Regions from separate parts of the Nocardia sp. NPDC058633 genome, predicted to be linked through region 1. Evidence: riboswitches for the same ligand, from Rfam matches in the RefSeq annotation. Region 1 holds a riboswitch; each other region holds the start of a gene.
What was found. Region 1 has a riboswitch for S-adenosylmethionine ahead of ACFWUR_RS26865 (bifunctional o-acetylhomoserine/o-acetylserine sulfhydrylase). Riboswitches for the same ligand answer to the same signal wherever they lie in the genome.
Positions count from the first base shown of each region.

Region 2: another riboswitch for S-adenosylmethionine. It lies ahead of ACFWUR_RS27665 (rhodanese-like domain-containing protein); the one in region 1 lies ahead of ACFWUR_RS26865 (bifunctional o-acetylhomoserine/o-acetylserine sulfhydrylase).
Region 3: another riboswitch for S-adenosylmethionine. It lies ahead of ACFWUR_RS20005 (aminotransferase class V-fold PLP-dependent enzyme); the one in region 1 lies ahead of ACFWUR_RS26865 (bifunctional o-acetylhomoserine/o-acetylserine sulfhydrylase).

Region 1 is NZ_JBHXRA010000024.1:38,571-44,970, reverse strand. Features, by position in the region: gene ACFWUR_RS26875 (MFS transporter) at 1-280, opposite strand, end outside; gene ACFWUR_RS26870 (NADP-dependent isocitrate dehydrogenase) at 610-1,827, opposite strand; SAM riboswitch class IV at 2,268-2,378, shown strand; gene ACFWUR_RS26865 (bifunctional o-acetylhomoserine/o-acetylserine sulfhydrylase) at 2,460-3,776, shown strand; gene ACFWUR_RS26860 (homoserine O-acetyltransferase) at 3,773-4,918, shown strand; gene ACFWUR_RS26855 (TetR/AcrR family transcriptional regulator) at 4,923-5,558, opposite strand; gene ACFWUR_RS26850 (oxygenase MpaB family protein) at 5,713-6,400, shown strand, end outside.
Region 2 is NZ_JBHXRA010000027.1:12,383-18,782, forward strand. Features, by position in the region: gene ACFWUR_RS27655 (FAD-dependent oxidoreductase) at 1-768, opposite strand, end outside; gene ACFWUR_RS27660 (hypothetical protein) at 959-1,417, shown strand; SAM riboswitch class IV at 1,463-1,581, shown strand; gene ACFWUR_RS27665 (rhodanese-like domain-containing protein) at 1,599-2,015, shown strand; gene ACFWUR_RS27670 (O-succinylhomoserine sulfhydrylase) at 2,026-3,234, shown strand; gene ACFWUR_RS27675 (STM3941 family protein) at 3,293-3,826, shown strand; gene ACFWUR_RS27680 (hypothetical protein) at 3,970-4,314, opposite strand; gene fgd (glucose-6-phosphate dehydrogenase (coenzyme-F420)) at 4,414-5,424, opposite strand; gene ACFWUR_RS27690 (HAD-IIA family hydrolase) at 5,583-6,341, shown strand.
Region 3 is NZ_JBHXRA010000014.1:137,239-143,638, reverse strand. Features, by position in the region: gene ACFWUR_RS20020 (Pls/PosA family non-ribosomal peptide synthetase) at 1-751, opposite strand, end outside; gene ACFWUR_RS20015 (MarR family winged helix-turn-helix transcriptional regulator) at 908-1,342, opposite strand; gene ACFWUR_RS20010 (DUF6183 family protein) at 1,565-2,683, opposite strand; SAM riboswitch class IV at 2,861-2,975, shown strand; gene ACFWUR_RS20005 (aminotransferase class V-fold PLP-dependent enzyme) at 3,017-4,333, shown strand; gene ACFWUR_RS20000 (Uma2 family endonuclease) at 4,445-5,080, opposite strand; gene ACFWUR_RS19995 (flavin reductase family protein) at 5,134-5,601, opposite strand; gene ACFWUR_RS19990 (YbaK/EbsC family protein) at 5,777-6,253, opposite strand.

The DNA.
Region 1 (6,400 bases):
GGGCGAGCACGAGCGTGCCGAAGGTCGGCGCGAGCACGGTCCCGATATTGCCGACGGTGAACGCGACCATCAACACGATCAACAATTTCTTGCGCGCCACCCGCGCGCACAGCGCGGCGATCAGCGGCGCACCGACAACGACCCCGAGCGCGTACGCCGAGACCGCGTGCCCGGCCGAGGGCTCGGAGATATCGAAGGCCCGCGCGATATCGGGCAGCAACCCCATGGTCACGAACTCGGTGGTCCCGATCCCGAATCCACCCAGCGCCAACGCGAGCATCGCCGGGACATGCCAGCTGGTGCGTGGCTCGTCGAGGCGATCGGGAACGGCGATGGAGGAAGTCACGCTTCCATGCAACGGGGGTAGGTGCCCATTCGCTACCCGAGGAGACCGTGAGCTACCACACCCCGAACAAGAACGACCCGGCAAGCCACCCACTGATCTCGCGAGAACATGGGTAACTCACCGGGTCGAGCAAACCGAAACACCACCTGTCCGCAGGCCGCCGACGCAGATCTCACGTCACTCGAGCCTGGCCTGGAACACGGAGAGGCGGACAAGCGCACCTTCACAGCCGGGCGGGTTCGCGGTCGCGAACCGGGGCTATCTCACTTCAGAGCGCGAGCCAGGTTCACGTCGAGCGCGCCGAGGAATTCCTCGGTGCTCAGGTAGCCCTGGTCCCCGCCGACGAGCGCGGCGAGGTCCTTGGTCATCTGACCGCCCTCGACGGTCTTGATGACCACGTCCTCGAGCGCCTGCGCGAAGCCGATCACCTCGGGGGTGTTGTCCAGCTTGCCGCGGTGTTCGAGGCCGCGGGTCCAGGCGAAGATCGACGCGATCGGGTTGGTCGAGGTCGGCTTGCCCTGCTGGTGCTGGCGGTAGTGCCGGGTGACCGTGCCGTGGGCGGCTTCGGCCTCGCAGGTCTTGCCGTCCGGGGTGAGCAGCACCGAGGTCATCAGGCCGAGCGAGCCGAAGCCCTGGGCCACGGTGTCGGACTGCACGTCGCCGTCGTAGTTCTTGCAGGCCCAGACGTAGCCGCCCTCCCATTTCATGGAGGAGGCGACCATGTCGTCGATGAGGCGGTGCTCGTAGGTGAGACCCGCGGCGTCGAACTCGGCCTTGAACTCGTCGTCGAAGACTTCCTGGAAGACGTCTTTGAACATGCCGTCGTAGGCCTTGAGAATGGTGTTCTTCGTGGAGAGGTACACCGGGTAGTTCTGCTGCAGGCCGTAGTTGAACGACGCGCGCGCGAAGTCCTCGATGGACTTGCGGAAGTTGTACATACCCATGACGACGCCGCCGTCTTCGGGCATCTTCACGACCTCGTGGACGATCGGCTCGCTGCCGTCTTCCGGGGTGAAAGTCAGCGTGACGGTGCCCGCCTCGTAGACCTTGAAGTCGGTGGCGCGGTACTGGTCGCCGAAGGCGTGACGGCCGATGATGATCGGCTTGGTCCAGCCGGGCACCAGACGGGGCACATTGGAGATGATGATCGGCGCGCGGAAGATGGTGCCACCCAGAATGTTTCGGATGGTGCCGTTGGGCGAGCGCCACATCTTCTTGAGGCCGAACTCTTTCACCCGCGCTTCGTCGGGGGTGATGGTGGCGCATTTCACGCCGACGCCGTACTTCTTGATGGCATTGGCCGCGTCGACGGTGACCTGGTCGTCTGTCTTGTCGCGGTACTCGATGCCGAGGTCGTAGTACTCGAGATTCACGTCGAGATAGGGATGGATCAGCTTGTCCTTGATGAACTGCCAGATGATCCGGGTCATCTCGTCGCCGTCGAGTTCTACGACGGTGCCTTCAACCTTGATCTTGGACATGGATCTTCGTGTCCTCCTCGGTGGGTGCCCTTATTGCACGGCTAGGCGAACACGCTTGTGAGCGGACCCCAGCAGTTCCAACAGACAACGTATATGCCCCGCGTTGTCTGCGGGACGTGTGGTGCAAACAAGACGAGCGTACTGCTGTCCCGTACCTCACCGCGATGGGAGGGCCCGCTGTGCGGGACTCCTCGAAGCTACTCCGCCCCGGCGGCCACGTCGGCACCGATCGGGCCTTGACCGGCTACTGAGTAGTAACACAACTGAGTCCGCGCCCCGGGAGCGGCGGTGCGAGTCCGGTCGGCCGGGTCGGACCGTGCTCCGATCCGCTGTACACGACGACACGCCGAGGCCTGCCACACCGTCGAACGAGTGATCTGGGCGATGAAATGCGGGGGAAGTTTCCGCGCGCGGGCGATGTCCGGTTAACATGACGGCAAGGTCATGAGTACCAGCGCCAAGCCCCGGCTCGCTGGTCGGCAACCCTCCAGCTGCGGTGGGGTGCTCCGGGTGATGACCGGGCTCTCGAAAGTCGAGAGCAAGCGCGCACTGCAGGAGGCCCCCATGTGTTGTTGCCAGTCGATCCGACCCAGTTGACGAGATCCCCCGACTGACACCCACTGGAGTACGACATGACCGACTCTTCCCTGCCCGAGAACTGGTCCTTCGAGACCAAGCAGGTCCACGCCGGCCAGTCCCCCGACGCGAGCACCAACGCGCGGGCACTGCCGATCTACCAGACCACCTCCTACACCTTCCGCGATACCGACCACGCCGCGGCGCTGTTCGGTCTCGCCGAACCGGGCAACATCTACACCCGGATCATGAACCCCACCCAGGACGCGGTGGAGCAGCGAGTGGCCGCGCTCGAAGGCGGCGTCGCGGCGCTGCTGGTGGCCTCGGGCCAGGCCGCGGAGACCTACGCGATCCTGAACCTGGCGAGCGCGGGCGATCACATCGTGTCCAGCCCGCACCTCTACGGCGGCACGTACAACCTGTTCCACTACTCGCTGCCCAAGCTGGGGATCACGGTCTCGTTCGTCGAGGATCCCGATGATCTGGCGCAGTGGGAGGCGGCGATCCAGCCCAACACCAAGGCGTTCTACGGCGAGACCATCGCCAACCCCAGCAGCGCGGTGTTCGACATTCCCGGCATCGCCGGTGTCGCGCACGCGAACGGCATTCCGCTGATCGTGGACAACACCGTCGCCACCCCCTACCTGATCCAGCCGCTGGCGCACGGCGCCGACATCGTCGTGCATTCGGCGACGAAGTACCTGGGTGGGCACGGCGCGGCCGTGGCGGGTGTGATCGTCGACGGTGGCACCTTCGATTGGACCGTGCGCGACGCCGACGGCAACGCGCGCTTCCCCGGTTTCACCGAGGCCGATCCCAGCTACCACGGTGCGGTGTTCGCCGATCTGGGTGCGCCCGCGTTCGCGCTCAAGGCGCGCGTGCAGTTGCTGCGCGATCTCGGTGCGGCGGTCTCACCGTTCAACGCCTTCCTCATCGCCCAAGGCATCGAGACGCTGAGCCTGCGCGTGGAACGCCACGTCAGCAACGCCGAGAAGGTCGCGAAGTTCGTCGCCGAGCAGCCGGGTGTCGACGCGGTGTTCTACGCCGGCCTCGAGTCCTCACCCTGGTACGCGCGGGCCAAGGAGCTGGCACCCAAGGGCGCGGGCGCGATCGTCGCGTTCGAGCTGGCAGGCGGTGTCGACGCGGGCAAGAAGTTCGTGGACGCGCTCAGCCTGCACAGCCATGTAGCTAACATCGGTGATGTGCGTTCTCTCGTGATTCACCCGGCGTCGACCACGCACTCGCAGTTGACGCCCGGCGAGCAGCTGGCGGCCGGCGTGACTCCCGGCCTGGTCAGGCTCGCGGTGGGCATCGAGGGAATCGACGACATTCTGGCCGATCTGCGGGCCGGGTTCGCGGCGGCGACGACGTGACTGTGAGCACCGAATCGCCGATCGCCCGACCCGGAACCGGGGTGGCCCTGCTGCCGCCGCCGGACGGGCGAGTCGGTCTGGTCGCCATCGGGGACGTGACGCTGGAGAACGGCGCCGTGGTCGGTGATGTGCGGCTGGCGGTGCAACGCTGGGGCGAGCTCTCGCCCGCGCTGGACAATGTGGTGCTCGTCGAACACGCGCTCACCGGCGACTCCCATGTCGTCGGTGGGCCCGACGGGGCGCCCGGCTGGTGGGAGGGCATGGTCGGGCCCGGCGCGCCGATCGACACCGACGAGTGGTGTGTGATCGCGACCAACGTGCTGGGCGGTTGCAAGGGCAGCACCGGCCCGTCCTCGCTCGCCTCCGACGGAAAGCCTTGGGGCGCACGGTTTCCCGAGCTGACCATCCGCGATCAGGTGACCGCCGAGGCGCGCTTGTTCGAGGTGCTCGGGATCGAGCGGCTCGGCGCGGTCGTCGGCGGCTCGATGGGTGGCATGCGGGTGCTCGAGTGGATCATCGGCCTGCCCGAGCGGGTCTCGGCGGCGCTCGTGCTGGCCGTCGGCGCCCGCGCCACCGCCGATCAGATCGGCACCCAGACCACACAGATGGCCGTCATCGCCGCCGATCCCGACTGGCAGGGCGGCAACTATCACGGCACCGGCCGCGCGCCGATGACCGGCATGGGGCTGGCCCGGCGCATCGCGCACCTGACCTACCGCACCGAGAGCGAACTCGACCACCGCTTCACCAACACGGCCCAGGGCGACGAGGACCCGTGGACCGGCGGGCGCTACGCGGTGCAGAGCTACCTCGAGCACCAGGCCGACAAGCTGTGTCAGCGCTTCGACCCGGCCACCTATGTGCTGCTCAGCGAGGCCATGAACCGCCACGATGTGGGTCGCGGGCGCGGCGGCATCGCGGCCGCGCTGGCTTCGACGTCGGTGCCGTGCGTGGTCGGCGGGGTCGACTCCGATCGGCTGTATCCCCTGCACACCCAGGCCGAACTGGCCGAAGGCCTGCCGGGCTGCGCGGGGCTCGAGATCGTGCATTCCCGCGACGGGCACGACGGGTTCCTCACCGAGGCGGCCGCTGTGTCGAAGTTGCTCACCGAGACGATGCGCCTGGCGCGGGAGAACCGCTGAGGCGTCACGGCCCGGTCAGCAGGGTGACGATCGAGCGAACGTAGGCCTGAAGCCGTTCCCGCGGATACTCTCCCGGCTCGCTCACGGCCAGTCGGCCGAGCATCTCGGCGACGGTGAGGGTGGAGTTCGCGAGCAGTGGGGCATCCATGTCCGACCAGCGTGGCGACAGCGAAATGCCCATGCGGACCAGCGATTCCGCACGCTCGAGGATGTCGGTGCGCGAAGCCCGTAGGGCCGCACGGTATTCGTCGGGGGCACTGGCGGGCGTGGCCAGGATCAGTCGCCAGCGGGTCGGATTCTCCAGTGCCACACCGACGAACGCTTCGACCGTCGCCGAGGCGGCGGCCAGCGGATCGGTGTCGAGCAGGTCCTGCGGCAGCGTGTCGGCGATCTGCTCGAGTCCGCGTTCCCGTTCACGTTCCAGCAGCGCTTCGACGAGTTCGGCACGGGTCTTGAACACGGTGTACAGCACCGGTTTTCCGACACCGGCCTCCTGCGCGACGGCTTCCATGCTCAATTCGTGCAGTTCCATCCGGCCCAGCACCGCGAACGCGGCGTCGAGCAGTTGCGCGCGCCGCTCCCGCGGCGGCAGGCGCGGGGCATAGCGGCGTCGCGGTCGTTGATCCCGTGTCGCGGTCACACGCCCCACCTGCCTTTCCCTCCTGGAGGGTACCTCGCCGCAGACCCGTTCACACAAATCCTACGCAGCCGTTGTATTATCCGCACGTCATTGCTACGGTCGTGTTGTATTCAATTTCGAGGTGCTGCCTCGGCACTGCAAAGGAGCATGTGCAATGGCTTTCGATCCGTCCACCCTGCGCCGCGACGACTACGGCTTCTTCGGGCCGGGCTCTCCCAGCTGGAAGGTGTGGGGGTCGCCGACCGCGCTGATCGGCTTCCAGCGCGCCGTCACCCTCGAGCATTTCGATCCGTTCCTGACCGCCGCGGTCGCCGATTCGCAGGGGATCTACGACAACCCCGCGGTCCGGCTGGATCACACGCTGGCCTACTTCGTGCTGGTCGCGCTCGGTGACGGCCGCACCGCCATCCAGGCCTCCGAACACCTGACGAAGGTGCACGCGCCGATGACAGGCATCGAACCGGTCAGCGGCAAGCGCTACAGCGCCAACAGCCCCGACGCACAGCTGTGGATCCACGTCACCGGGTGGCATTCGGTGCTCAAGGCCTACGAGATGTACGGGCCGGGCCCGTTGAGCCCGGCCGAGGAGGATCGGTACTGGGCCGAGTGCGTGATCGCCGCCGAACTACAGACCTGCAAACCGTCGGATGTGCCGCGCAATCGCGAACAAGTGCGTGCCTACTTCGCACGGGTCCGACCACAGTTGTGCGTCACCGAGCGGGCGGTGCAGGCCATGCACTACCTGCTGTGGACACCGCCGAACAAGGGCTGGGCGTTCGCGATCGGTGCCAGGCTGCTGTCACTGGCGACGATTCCCACCCTGCCGAGGTGGATGCGCAAGC
Region 2 (6,400 bases), on a different contig from region 1:
CTGCTCCAAGGTGTTGGCGACCATGTCGACCTGCTTGGAGTTGCGGCGCGCGGCTTCGGAGCCCTCGTCGTAGTCGATGTCCTCGGGATTGACGATGACCTCGATCGTCGGCGAGTGATCCAGTTCGCGCAGCTCGAGGGGCGTGAACTTGGCCTGCGCGGGTCCGCGACGACCGAAGACGTGAACCTCGAGGGCCTTGTTGCCCTTGAGTCCTTCGTAGACGTTCGGCGGGATCTCGGTCGCCAGCAGCTCGTCACCGGTCTTGGCCAGCACGCGCGCGACGTCGAGGGCGACGTTGCCGACACCAAGGACCGCGACCTTCTCGGCCTCGAGCGGCCAGGAGCGCGGCACGTCGGGGTGGCCGTCGTACCAGGACACGAAGTCGGCGGCACCGTAGGAGCCGTCGAGGTCGATGCCGGGGATGGCCAGCGCGCGGTCGGCGTTGGCGCCGGTGGAGAAGATGACCGCGTCGTAGAACTGGCGCAGGTCGTCGAGGGTGATGTCGGTGCCGTAGTCGATGTTGCCGAGCAGGCGCACCTGGTCCTTGTCGAGGACCTTGTGCAGGGCGGTGATGATGCCCTTGATGCGCGGATGGTCGGGGGCGACGCCGTAGCGGATCAGGCCGAAGGGTGCCGGCATGCGCTCGTAGAGGTCGATGCTCACGTCGGCATCGGACTTCATCAGGGCGTCGGCGGCGTAGATACCGGCCGGTCCCGCGCCCACGATCGCAATGCGAAGCGGGCGAGTAGCTGCACTCTGTTCGGTCATGTCTACGCGCACCCTTTGGTCGAGAACTGATTTGACGGCGTCGACTTAGCTTAGGCTAAGTCGATTATCCGACTTACTGGCAGCTGCCATCGACGTCGGCAGCAGCCGCAATCAACGCGATTCTAGCTGCGGCATCGCGGCCACCCGGCGCGCGGTGTAGCTGCCCGCGCGGGTCTGTCAGGATTACAGCATGAACGAGGAGCAAACAGGCTCGGATGACCAGCCCGTCGTGGTGGATCAGACCGACAAGCGTTCCATCGTCCCGTTCGTCGCGGCAGCGGTGGTGGCGATCATCGTGCTCATCGGCATCGTGCTGGGCGGACTGCTCTCACCCGCTGAGAAAAATGTCACAGAGGCCGACCGGCTAGCGGCCGCCGTCACCAACTATATCGACGCCCGCTCGCGCAGCGACCTGCGTCCGCCGACCGGGGTGGCCTGCCCCGGCTTCGACGAGGAGACCTCCGGCCTCGGCGAACAGCTCGGTGGCCCGAAATCCACTGTCACGATCGACGGCAAGGGTTTCGAGAACGCGACCGTCAACGGCGATCGCGCCAAAATCGACGCGACCGTGGTGGTCGACGGCAACCGCTCGACGTTCAACTGGAAACTGACCCGCGTCGACAGCGCGTGGCTGGTGTGCACCTTCTGAATCGTTTGACACGATGACCGGTGCCGAGGCAATCTCAGATCGCAAGGTCATGAGTGCCAGCGTCAAGCCCCGGCTCGCTGGTCGGCAACCCTCCTCCGCGGCGGGGTGCTCCGGGTGACGACCTGGCCGTGTGTTCCGGAGTTCCGGCACGGCAAGAGCGGATTCACGCAGGAGGATCGACATGACTTACGCCGGCGACATCACCCCTGAGAAGGCGTGGGAGCTGCTCACCGAGCATCCCGGTGCGGTACTGGTCGACGTGCGCACCGAAGGCGAGTGGGCACACATCGGCATCCCCGACACCAGCTCCATCGAACGCCCGGCCCACTTCATCGAATGGGTCGACGGCACCGGCACGCGCAACCCGGAGTTCGGCGCGCAGCTCGAGCAGGCCCTCGCCGACCGCCCCGACGACGCGCCGGTGGTGTTCCTGTGTCGCTCGGGTCAGCGCTCCGCGCACGCGGCGAACCTGGCGACGGCGGCGGGCGTGGCACCGTCCTACAACGTGCTCGACGGTTTCGAAGGCGGACCCGACGCGTTCGGTCAGCGTGGCAGCACCGGTTGGCGCGCGGTCGGCCTTCCGTGGCGTCAGGCATAAGGAGAAGAGCATGATCACCGGTGGTTCGTTCGACAAGCCACTGCCCGAAGGCGTGGGCCCGGGCACGCTCGGTGTGCGTGGCGGCCTGCGCCGTTCCGGCTTCGACGAGACGTCCGAGGCGCTGTACCTGACCTCGGGTTTCGTCTACGAGAGCGCCGAAGCCGCCGAGGCCGCGTTCACCGGCGACGTCGAGCACTACGTCTACTCGCGCTTCGGCAACCCGACTGTGGCGATGTTCGAGGAGCGCATCCGCGTGCTCGACGGTGCCGAAGCGGCCTTCGCGACCGCGTCCGGCATGTCGGCGGTGTTCACCGCGCTCGGCGCGCTGCTGAAGGCGGGCGACCGGCTCGTGGCCGCCCGCAGCCTGTTCGGCTCCTGTTTCGTGGTCTGCAACGAGATCCTCCCGCGCTGGGGCATCGAAACCGTCTTCGTCGACGGTGACGACCTCGAACAGTGGGAGCAGGCCCTCTCGGTCCCCACCCAGGCGGTCTTCTTCGAGACCCCTGCCAACCCGATGCAGACCCTCGTCGATGTCCGCAAGGTCACCGAACTCGCCCACGCCGCGGGCGCGAAGGTGGTGCTGGACAACGTCTTCGCCACCCCCCTGCTCCAGCGCGGCTTCGAACTCGGCGCCGACGTGGTCGTCTACTCCGGCACCAAGCACATCGACGGCCAGGGCCGCGTCCTCGGCGGCGCCATCCTCGGCGCCAAGGACTACATCGATGGCCCCGTCAAAACGCTGATGCGCCACACCGGCCCCGCGCTGAGCCCCTTCAACGCATGGACCTTGCTCAAGGGCCTGGAAACCATGCCGCTGCGCGTGCGCCACTCCACCGAATCGGCCCTGCGGGTGGCCGAGTTCCTGGAGACCAACACCTCGGTCGACTGGGTGAAATACCCCTTCCTGCAATCACATCCACAACACGCGCTCGCCAAGGAGCAGATGACCGGCGGCGGCACCGTCGTCACTTTCGCTCTCGCCGGCGACGACGGCAAGAAGCGAGCCTTCGAGGTCCTCAACCGCCTGCGCATCATCGACATCTCCAACAACCTCGGCGACGCCAAAACCATGATCACCCACCCTGCCACCACCACCCACCGAGCCATGGGCCCGGAAGGGCGCGCGTCGATCGGCTTGTCCGACGGGGTCGTTCGCATCTCGGTGGGCCTGGAAGACCTCGAAGATCTCCTCGGGGATCTCGACCACGCCCTCAGCTAGTCTCGAATATCCGCGCGATGACCAAAGCTGTTCGCTTCCAACGATTTACACTGCGACCATGACTTCTGGGGGAGTCGCACAACCTGCGACGTCCTACTATCCGACGCTCCTGCGCTCGGTGTCGATGATCGCGCTGTCGGCGGTGTTCGTCGCGCTGGGCGTCTGGATCGTGTTCTCCGATGACGCGCCGCTGTTGGCGCTGATCTCGGGTGTGCTGTGCATCCCGCTCGGACTCGGCGCCGGACTCTTCTTCGTCGGCCGACTGGTCCGGCGCAGGCCGGAATTGGTCTTGACCGAGGATGGACTCGACCATCGCCAGTCCGGTCGCTTCGCGTGGGACGAGGTGTCGCACGCGCGAATATTCGTCCAGCGCACCTCGGCATTTTCCACAATGCGTTACGTCCAACTCGGTCTGCACGACCCGGAGGCGTACTTCGCGCGAAGTACGCGCCGGATTCGCTTGCTGGCCAAGCTCAATCAGAAGCTCGGCTACGGCACAGTGAACCTGCCGGAATCCATGCTGGGCGCGTCCGCCGAACAGGTACTGACCGCGATGTGTCACTACCGACCGACCTTGCGCATCCTCCCGTAACCAGCACCACACCAGATCGATGACGGGCACAGGGCCGAACGCGGACGCTCGCGTGCGACCCTGCTGCGAAAACCCTTGTCGCCCTTCCTCGGTGCGGTGCTCTCAGCCGAGCGCGCGCAGGCGGGGCCAGGTATCGGCTGGATTCACTGCCTGGCGGCGTCCAGAATCGCGATGGCCTCGTCGATCGGATCGATGACGAAAAGTTCGGTTCCGGTGTCGGTGTCGATACGCAGACGTGTGCGGAGGCCGCCGCTGAACAGGCCGCCATCCGGGCTTTGCTGCCCGATGGCGCGCAGTTGGGTCAGGGGCGCTTCCCAGCGTTTGCCGCCGGTGATCGCGTCGAGGTGATTGGGTACGAAGAGCAGTCGGGTTTCGGTCAGGTGGAGGCGTCCGCCGACGGCTCTGCTGCCTTGTGTTCGATTGGCGAGTTTCTGCCAGACGACGTTCTCGGTGGCGTTCAGCGCGGGGCTACCGATCCACAATCCCATGGTTCGTGTCCTTGTGTCGTTCCGGTGTTCGTCACCGTGGATCGATCTCTGGCCGGGCGCCGTTAATCGCGCCCGGTCAGAGGTTTGAGCCGACCGGTCTCAGCCCAGTGCGCGCAGGCGGGGGGCGAGGTCTCGCTTGAACAGATCGAGGAAGCGGAGCTGGTCCTGGCCGGGGGCGTGGAAGACCAGGTGGTTGAGCCCTGCGTCGAGGTATGGCTTGATCTTGGCGACGGCCTCGTCGGGGTCGCTGGCGACGATCCAGCGCTTGGCGACCTGTTCGATCGGGAGGGCGTCGGCGGCCTTCTCCATTTCGATCGGGTCGGTGATGTCGTGCTTCTGTTCGGGGGTCAGCGAGAGCGGGGCCCAGAAGCGGGTGTTCTGGAGTGCCAGTTCGGGATCGGTGTCGTAGGAGATCTTGATCTCGATCATCTTGTCGATCTCGGCGACGTCGCGCTCGACCTTGGCGGCGCCTTCGGCGACGGCGGGCAGCAGCTTCTCGGTGTAGAGGTCCATGCCCTTGCCGGAGGTGCAGATGAACCCGTCGCCCGCTCGGCCCGCGTACCGGGCGACCACGGGGCCGCCCGCGGCGATGTAGACGGGGATGCCGCCCTTGGGAACGTCGTAGATGGAGGCGCCGACGGTGTGGAAGTACTCGCCGTCGAAATCGACGCGGTCGCCGGTCCACAGTTCGCGCATCATCTTCACCGCTTCGCGCAGGCGGGCGAAACGCTCCTTGAAATCGGGCCATTCGCCCTTATATCCGGTGGCGATCTCGTTGAGCGCTTCGCCGGTGCCGACCCCGAGCATCACCCGGCCCGGGTACAGGCAGCCCATGGTGGCGAAGGCTTGCGCGATCACGGCCGGGTTGTAGCGGAAGGTGGGGGTGAGCACGGAGGTGCCGAGCTGGATGCGCTCGGTGCGCTCGCCGACGGCGGCCAGCCAGGCCAGCGAGAACGGGGCGTGGCCGCCGTCGTGGCGCCACGGCTGGAAGTGGTCGCTCACGGTCGCGCTGTCGAGACCGTGCTGCTCGGCGGCGACGCCGAGTTCGACCAGCTCTCGCGGCCCGAACTGCTCTGCCGATGCCTTGTACCCGAGCTTGAGCTCAACCATTCCAGCCACTCCTGTCGTCCGTGGACCCCTGCCTCACGACACTAGCGCGCACCCGCGTGATCCGTGCCGTGCCGTTTCGTCACCCATCGCGGCGCGATATAGCGGACAATTAACTGGTGGCTACCAAGGATGAGCAGATCTTGTCGTATCTCACCGACATGGACGGCGTGTTGGTGCACGAGGATCAACTGATCCCCGGCGCCGACGAGTTCCTCGCCGAACTGCGCGCCAACGAGATCCCGTTCCTCGTGCTCACCAACAACTCGATCCGCACCCCGCGCGATCTGCAGGCGCGCCTTCGCCACACCGGCCTCGACATCCCCGAGGAGTCGATCTGGACCTCGGCGCTGGCCACGGCGACCTTCCTCGCCGACCAGCGGCCCAACGGCACCGCGTATGTGGTCGGCGAATCCGGCCTCACCACCGCGCTGCACGAGATCGGCTACGTGCTCACCGACAGCGATCCCGACTACGTGGTGCTCGGCGAGACCCGCACGTATTCCTTCGAAGCGATCACCACCGCGATCCGGCTGGTGGACAAGGGCGCGAAGTTCATCGCCACCAACCCCGACGCCACCGGCCCCTCGCGTGACGGGGTCTTGCCCGCCACCGGTTCGGTCGCCGCCCTGATCACGCGCGCCACCGGCAAGGAGCCGTACTACGTCGGCAAGCCGAATCCGCTCATGATGCGCTCGGCACTGCGCCAGATAGGCGCGCATTCCCAGTCGACGGTGATGATCGGCGACCGAATGGATACCGACGTCATCGCCGGCCTGGAGGCAGGCTTGCGAACAGTGCTGGTGACCTCGGGCATTTCGTCGAAGGCCTCGGTGGAGGCCTACCCCTTCCGCCCGACCGCGGTGGTCGGCTCGGTCGCCGACCTCGTCGGCCGCACCCGCCACCCTTTCGCGGACTGAGCGAATGGTCGGTTGATCACCAGGCCATGAGGGATTTTCTCTCTCGGGCGATGCCGCCC
Region 3 (6,400 bases), on a different contig from region 1:
TGCTGATCTCGCGTCGCATCAGCCACGGGCCGAGGTCGGCGCCGGTGCGCACCAGGTCGCGCGGGGCCGGGACCAGGCAGGCGCCGTGGCGCCAGGCCAGCCACATTTCCTCACAGGAGGCGTCGAAGGCCACCGACAGCCCGGCCAGCACGCGGTCGCCGGGGCCGATCGGGGCCTCGCGTAGGAACAGCCGCGCCTCGGCGTCGACGAACGCGGCGGCGTTGCGATGGGTCACCGCGACACCTTTGGGGGTGCCGGTGGAGCCGGAGGTGAAGATGATCCACGCGTCGTCGGCGGAGGTTGGCAGGGTGTTCCAGTCGTGCTCGCCTTCGGCGGTGGTGGCCGACTCGATGCCCTCGCCGGTGGCGATCGCGCTCACCCTGGCCTCACCGAAGACGAGCTTGGCGCGCTCCTCGGGATCGTCGGCGTCGACGGGTACATAGGCGGCGCCGCAGTAGAGCACGGCCAGGATCGTCACGTACAGCGCGGCGGAGCCCGACGGCATCCGCACGCCCACCCGGTCGCCAGGTCGCACGCCCGCTTCGGTGAGCTCGGCCATCCTGGCCTCGATGGTGGTGATCAACTCCATGTAGCTGAGCACCACGGTGCCGTCGTCGATGGCCGGCGCGTCGGGGTGGGCGAGGGCGGTGCTGGTCAGGATGTCGACCAGGGTGCGCGGCGGCGCGGCGAGATCCGCGCGCAACAGCGGGTCGCGCAGGACCGCCGGTACCTCAGTGCGTGGCTCGAGCATCGTGCTCAGTCCACCTCTCATCGGTTGACCCCCATCGGTGGTGTCTGTTGTTTCATGATCGGGTTACCGGAGGGCAAACAGGATGGTCACCAGATGCCAACGGTACTCGGAGTCGGTATGGCCGGACGGCAGCCACAGGCGCGCCGTCGGCGCTGATCACGACGGCGATTCCGGCAGCTCGCCGAGGGCGGTGACCGCCAGCCGGTGCAGCATCCGCTGTTCGTCTTCGTCGAGGCGGCTGAGCACGCGCGCGGTGGCCTCGGCGATCAGCTTGTCGGTGCGCTTGCACTGCTTGCGCCCGGCCTCGGTGATCCGGAGCCGATATTTGCGCCGATCGGTGCCGTCGCGGGTGCGTTCGACCAGGTCGGCGCGTTCCAGCGCATCGATCAGGCGGACGACTTCGCTGCGGTCGATACCGAGCGCGTCGCCCACCTTCTTCTGCGTCAGGTCGGCGTTTTCGGAGATGAAGGTGAGCACCCAGTGATCGCGCAACGGGAGGTCGATCTCGGCGTGCAGCGCCTTGGTGAGCCGTCCGAGCGCGTACACCGGGTAGCGCGGCAGGCCGCGGACGGAGTTCGTGTTCGTGGACATGAGAGGAACTCTAGCAAATGGTGGAGTGGCCCAATCATCTCGTGTGTCCATCATGGGGTGATCAGATGGTTGAGAACTGGGTGTAAGCAGGCAACTCGGGGCAATTGTCGCGCTGAATCTCCGACCGGGATGGCGGGCCGCGGGGGATCGCGGACCGGCGCATCCCTGGGCGGTACCGCCGCGGGCCGAGGCCGACCGGGCTCGTCGGCCGTGGTGGACCTGTCAGTCGGTGTCGGTGGCGGCGAGGACGGACAGGGTCGGCTCGGGGGTGAGGACGGCGATGCCGATATCCCACGCGACGCGCTCGAACCAGGCGGTATCGGCCTCGAAGGTGTACCAGTGGCAGTCCTCGGCGAGGCGGGCGATGTGGTCGACGGCGTCGAACTCGGTCGCACCACACAGTGCGCCGAGTGACCGCCAGGCGTGGAGACGGCCGAAGGCGGCGCCCGCGCCGGAGTTGTAGGCGCCGCCGTTGGCCGCGGCGGCGAACAGGATCGACCAGACCCGTGCGGGTGTCGACGGGGTGACCACCAGTTCGGTGGCCGACGGGTGTCGGGCGCGCAGGCACTCCAGCGACAAGGTGTCCAGCAGGGCCGCGGTAGTGGTCGGGTCGGGGATGCTGCGGAGCGCGAAGGTGCGGGCCTCGATGCGCCCGTTGGATTCTCGCTGCCAGTTCGCGACAGCCTGCTCGAGCTGGGCGGCAACCGCGGGCTCGGTCGTTTCCTCGGCGCGGGGGAGCGCGAGCCGGGTGTGTCTGCTCAGCGCGGGGGAGTCGTCGGCGGAGAACGGCAGCCCGACACTGGAACCGTGCTTGTTGAATTGGCGCAGGGCAAGGCTGTTCTCGTAAGGCGTGCGTTCCAGTGGAAGCGCGCGCAGCGGATGACCCGACCAGTGCGCTGAACTCGCCCACCGCAGGATCTCATCGTGCTCGGTCACGGTGATGCCGCGCAGGATGAACTCGTGTAGCAGGCAGGCACGCAGCTCGTCCGCGATCGGCCCCACCGCACCCGCCTGAGCGAACGCGGCGATCGCATCCTCGGGTTCGAGCGACCCGGCCAGCCTCGCCGCCAGTGGACCCGCCTGCTTCTTCTCGGGCTTCGTCGCCGCCACTATCCGAAGAGCCGCCGCCACCTTCTCCGGAGTCGATGCGTGCAGCAGCGTTCTCGAGCAGTCGTCGACGATCCAGTTCCGGGCGCCGTATGTCGCCGCCGCGGTACTGCCCAGTGCGACGACGAACTCGATATCGCCTGCGGCAACGCTTCTTTCGATGCGATCCCGAATGCCGCGAAAGTCGGTCAACTGGGGAAACTCACCGATGATGTGGTCGATTTCGGCCTGCACGAGCCCAGCGTACGTATCGCGGAGCAGGCCTGCGGACCACCGTTGTCCAGCTACTCGGCGGATGCGTGCGCCCAGCCCTCGGCGAGCGTTCGGACAGGCAGGGAAGTGCCGCCGGTTCGCGGCGACTCGCGAACGGGTGGTTGACAGGTTCGGCGATCGTCTGCCACTCTCGGTTTAGGTCACGAGTACCAGCGTTCAGCCCCGGCTTGCTGGTCGGCAACCCTCCTCCGCGGTGGGGTGCTCCGGGTGACGACCTGGCCGACGTCCGAATCGGGCGCGGCAAGCGCGGACCACCTCTTCTGGAGCGGGTCCCTGAGCCGACGGGATTTCGTCATGACTGCTATAATCGACCCCACCTGCGCCGTCGCCGCTGTTTCCGGCGCCGACCTGCGCGTACCGCTCGTTCAGGGCGGCACCAGTTCCTACGCCAACTTCGACTACGCGGCGAGTGCGCCCGCGTTGAAGCAGGTCACCGACCGGATTTCGCAGTTGCTGCCCTTCTACGCCAGCGTGCACCGGGGTGCGGGGTACGCCTCGCGGATCTCGACCGAGTGCTACGAGGCTTCGCGTGGCGCGGTCGCCCGCTTCCTCGATGCCGACGACGACCAGGTGGTGGTCTTCACCCGCAACACCACCGATTCGCTGAACCTGCTGGCCGGGTGCGTGCCGGGGGAGACCGTGGTGCTCGATATCGAGCACCACGCGAACTTTCTGCCGTGGACCGAGCGCGGTCGGCGGGTCGTGCGGGCCGCCGACACCGTCGAGGAGACGATTCACCGTGTCGTCGCCGAGCTGTGCAGCAAGCCCGCCGCGCTGCTCGCGGTGACCGGGGCGTCCAACGTCACCGGTGAAGTGCTGCCGCTGCAACGCCTCGCGACCATCGCCCACCTGTGCGGCGCGCGCATCCTCGTCGACGCCGCGCAGCTGGCTCCGCATCGGCGGATCTCGCTGCGCGAGACGGGGATCGACTACCTCGCGTTCTCCGGGCACAAGCTCTACGCGCCGTTCGGATCGGGTGTGCTCGTGGGTCGGCGGGACTGGCTCGACGCGGGCGAGCCGTATCTCGCCGGCGGCGGCGCGGTACGCGATGTCGGTGTGGCCGAAGTCGAATGGGCTTGCGCGCCGCAGCGGCACGAGGGCGGTTCGCCGAATGTGTTGGGTGCGGCCGCCATTGCCGCCGCCTGCGACGCGCTCGCCGCCATCGAACCAGCCGAACTGATCGCCCACGAACGCTTCCTGGCCGACCGTCTCCGCGACGGCCTGGCCGCGATCCCCGGCGTGAACCTGGTCAACATCTGGTCCGACAGCCCCGACTGCGTGGGCATCGTCGCCTTCACCCTCGCCGACTACGCCCCAGGTCAAGTCGCCGCGTACCTCTCGGCCGAACACGCCATCGGCGTCCGCGACGGCCGATTCTGCGCCCATCCGCTCCTGGCGAGCCTGGGTATCGATGCGGCCCTCCGCGCCAGCATCGGCCTCGGCACCACCGCTACCGACGTCGACCGCCTGATCGACGCCGTCGCCACCCTGGTCGCCGACGGCCCCGCCTGGACCTACGCCGCCACCGACGGCCACTGGAACCCCACCCCCGAAACCCGCCCGCTCACCGCCTCGTCCCCCGACGGCGCGGCCCCGTGCCTGATCGGCTGAATCGGTAGTTCGCGATATCGAGTCGAGTGTCGGCCGTTGAGAACTGTTCTCGGCGGCCGATATCCGGTGATCGGATCAAACAGCCTGCTGGGAGCTGTTGTCCGACGGATGTCAGTCGAGGTCCGCGTCGAGGGCGTCCCAGGTGATGGTGACGTCGAGTGGGTCGGAGATCGCGATCGCGGTGGAGCTGTGGGAGCGGAAACGGGTTTCGGTGGTGACATAGGCGCCTGCGGTATTGAGGCGGAGGATCTCGATGGACTTCACGCGGCCGTCGTTGTTCTCCATGCGGACGATCCAGTACTGCTCGATACCCAGACGGGCGTATTCCGCTCGTTTGTCCACACAATCGGCGGTAACCGTCGCCGGAGATACCACTTCGACGACCAGAAGAGTGTCGCCCGCTGTCGGTGTGGTCTTCCACTTGTCGCGGGGGTCTTCGATGCAGCGGTACACGATGGCGTCGGGGCGACGGAAGTTGAACGGGACCTCGGAGACCAGCATGTCCAGTTCGCCGCTGGCCTTCAGGCAGGGTTGCCCGGTGCCGCGTTTGCGGATCGCTTCCCGTAGGGACTGTTTGATCACGTCGGCGATGGCGATGTGATTCGGCGAGGGTGAGTCGCAGTGCACCAGCAGGCCGTCTTTGACCTCGATCACCCGAGCGAGGTCGTCCGGCAGCGCCAGATACGTGTCCAGGTCTATACCCGGAACACCGGCGCGCAACCACGACCAGTCGTATGCCTCGCTCACCGGACCAGCACTAGCCGGAGCGGGCCACCCACCGGTCGACGTCGACGATCCGATCAGGTGTCGAGTGCGGTGGGGCGGTGGTATTTGCCGTTGTAGTACAGCAGCGGTGCTGCTGAGGGAGACTCCTCGGTTTGGTCGTGGACGCGGGTGACCAAGCCGACGGCGAGGGTGTGGTCGCCGAGGTCGATGAGTTTGTGCAGCGTGGTGCGCAGCCAGATGGGGGTGCCGTGCAGCACTGGTTCGCCGGTGTCGAGGGTGGTCCAGAGGGAGCGGTCGGTGAAGCGGTCGGCTGCTGTGCGGGAGAAGCGGTGGGCCAGGTGTTGTTGGTGTTCGCCCAGGAAATGGATGACCACCGAGTCCGCGGCTCGCAGTGCGTCGATGCTCGACGACTTGTGCGCGATGTTGAACGACACCAGGGGCGGTTCCAGCGACAGCGAGGCGAACGAGGTCGCCGTGAAACCCACGGGTCCGCTCTGCGCCCCGAGCGTCACCACCGTGACGCCCGCCGGGTAGTGGCGCATCGAAGCTCGATACTGCTCGGCGGTGATCCCACTCAGATCGTCGGGAACCACCAGTCCGGTCTCAGAAGGTTGCACATCGCCCACCGCCCCAACCTACGCCCGCGCTCGCGGGGTGTCCTCACGCCCGCGGTGTCCGTGTGATCCGACTCCACGCGAACGGCAGGGGAAACCGGACTCAGTCGATCTCGAGAGGCAGTCCCGCGGTGATGCGGACGAGTTCGCGAAAGTTGGTGCGGAACAACGTGTTCGGGTGCCCCCCGGCTGCCCAGATCTCAGGGTGCGCGGCCAGGGCGGTGTCGACCCAGGTGGGGAGGTTGGTGGGGTGGCCCAGGGGGGCGGTGCCGTCGATGGGCTGGCCCGTGATGCGTTCGACCAGGGCTGTGGGGGCGGGGGTGAGGGTGCCTTCGAGGCGTTTGCCGGTGCGGGCGAGGTCGACGCGGTGGTGATCGGCCACCAGGAGCAGGACGGGGTCGTTGTCGAGGAGGAAGACCTGGGCGGTGAGGATCGCGGTGGGGTGGGCGCCCATGGCGCGCGCGGCATCGGCCGCGGTGAGCGCCGGCGTCTCGGGGCAGACGATGACGCCGTGGTGCCCGCGGGCGATGAGAGTTTCCGCGACCCGGCATGCGACCGGCGGCAATGACGACCTGCGCATGTCATCCAGAGTAGAGGGATTGCGGGGAATGTGCTGTGTTACTGAGGGTCTGGGAACGAGACTTCGAGGTTTGGTTGTCCGCCGTCGCGCGACGGACCCGCCTCGGGCAGGGTTCGGTGGTGTGGCGGATCCGAGGTGCGCAGGGCT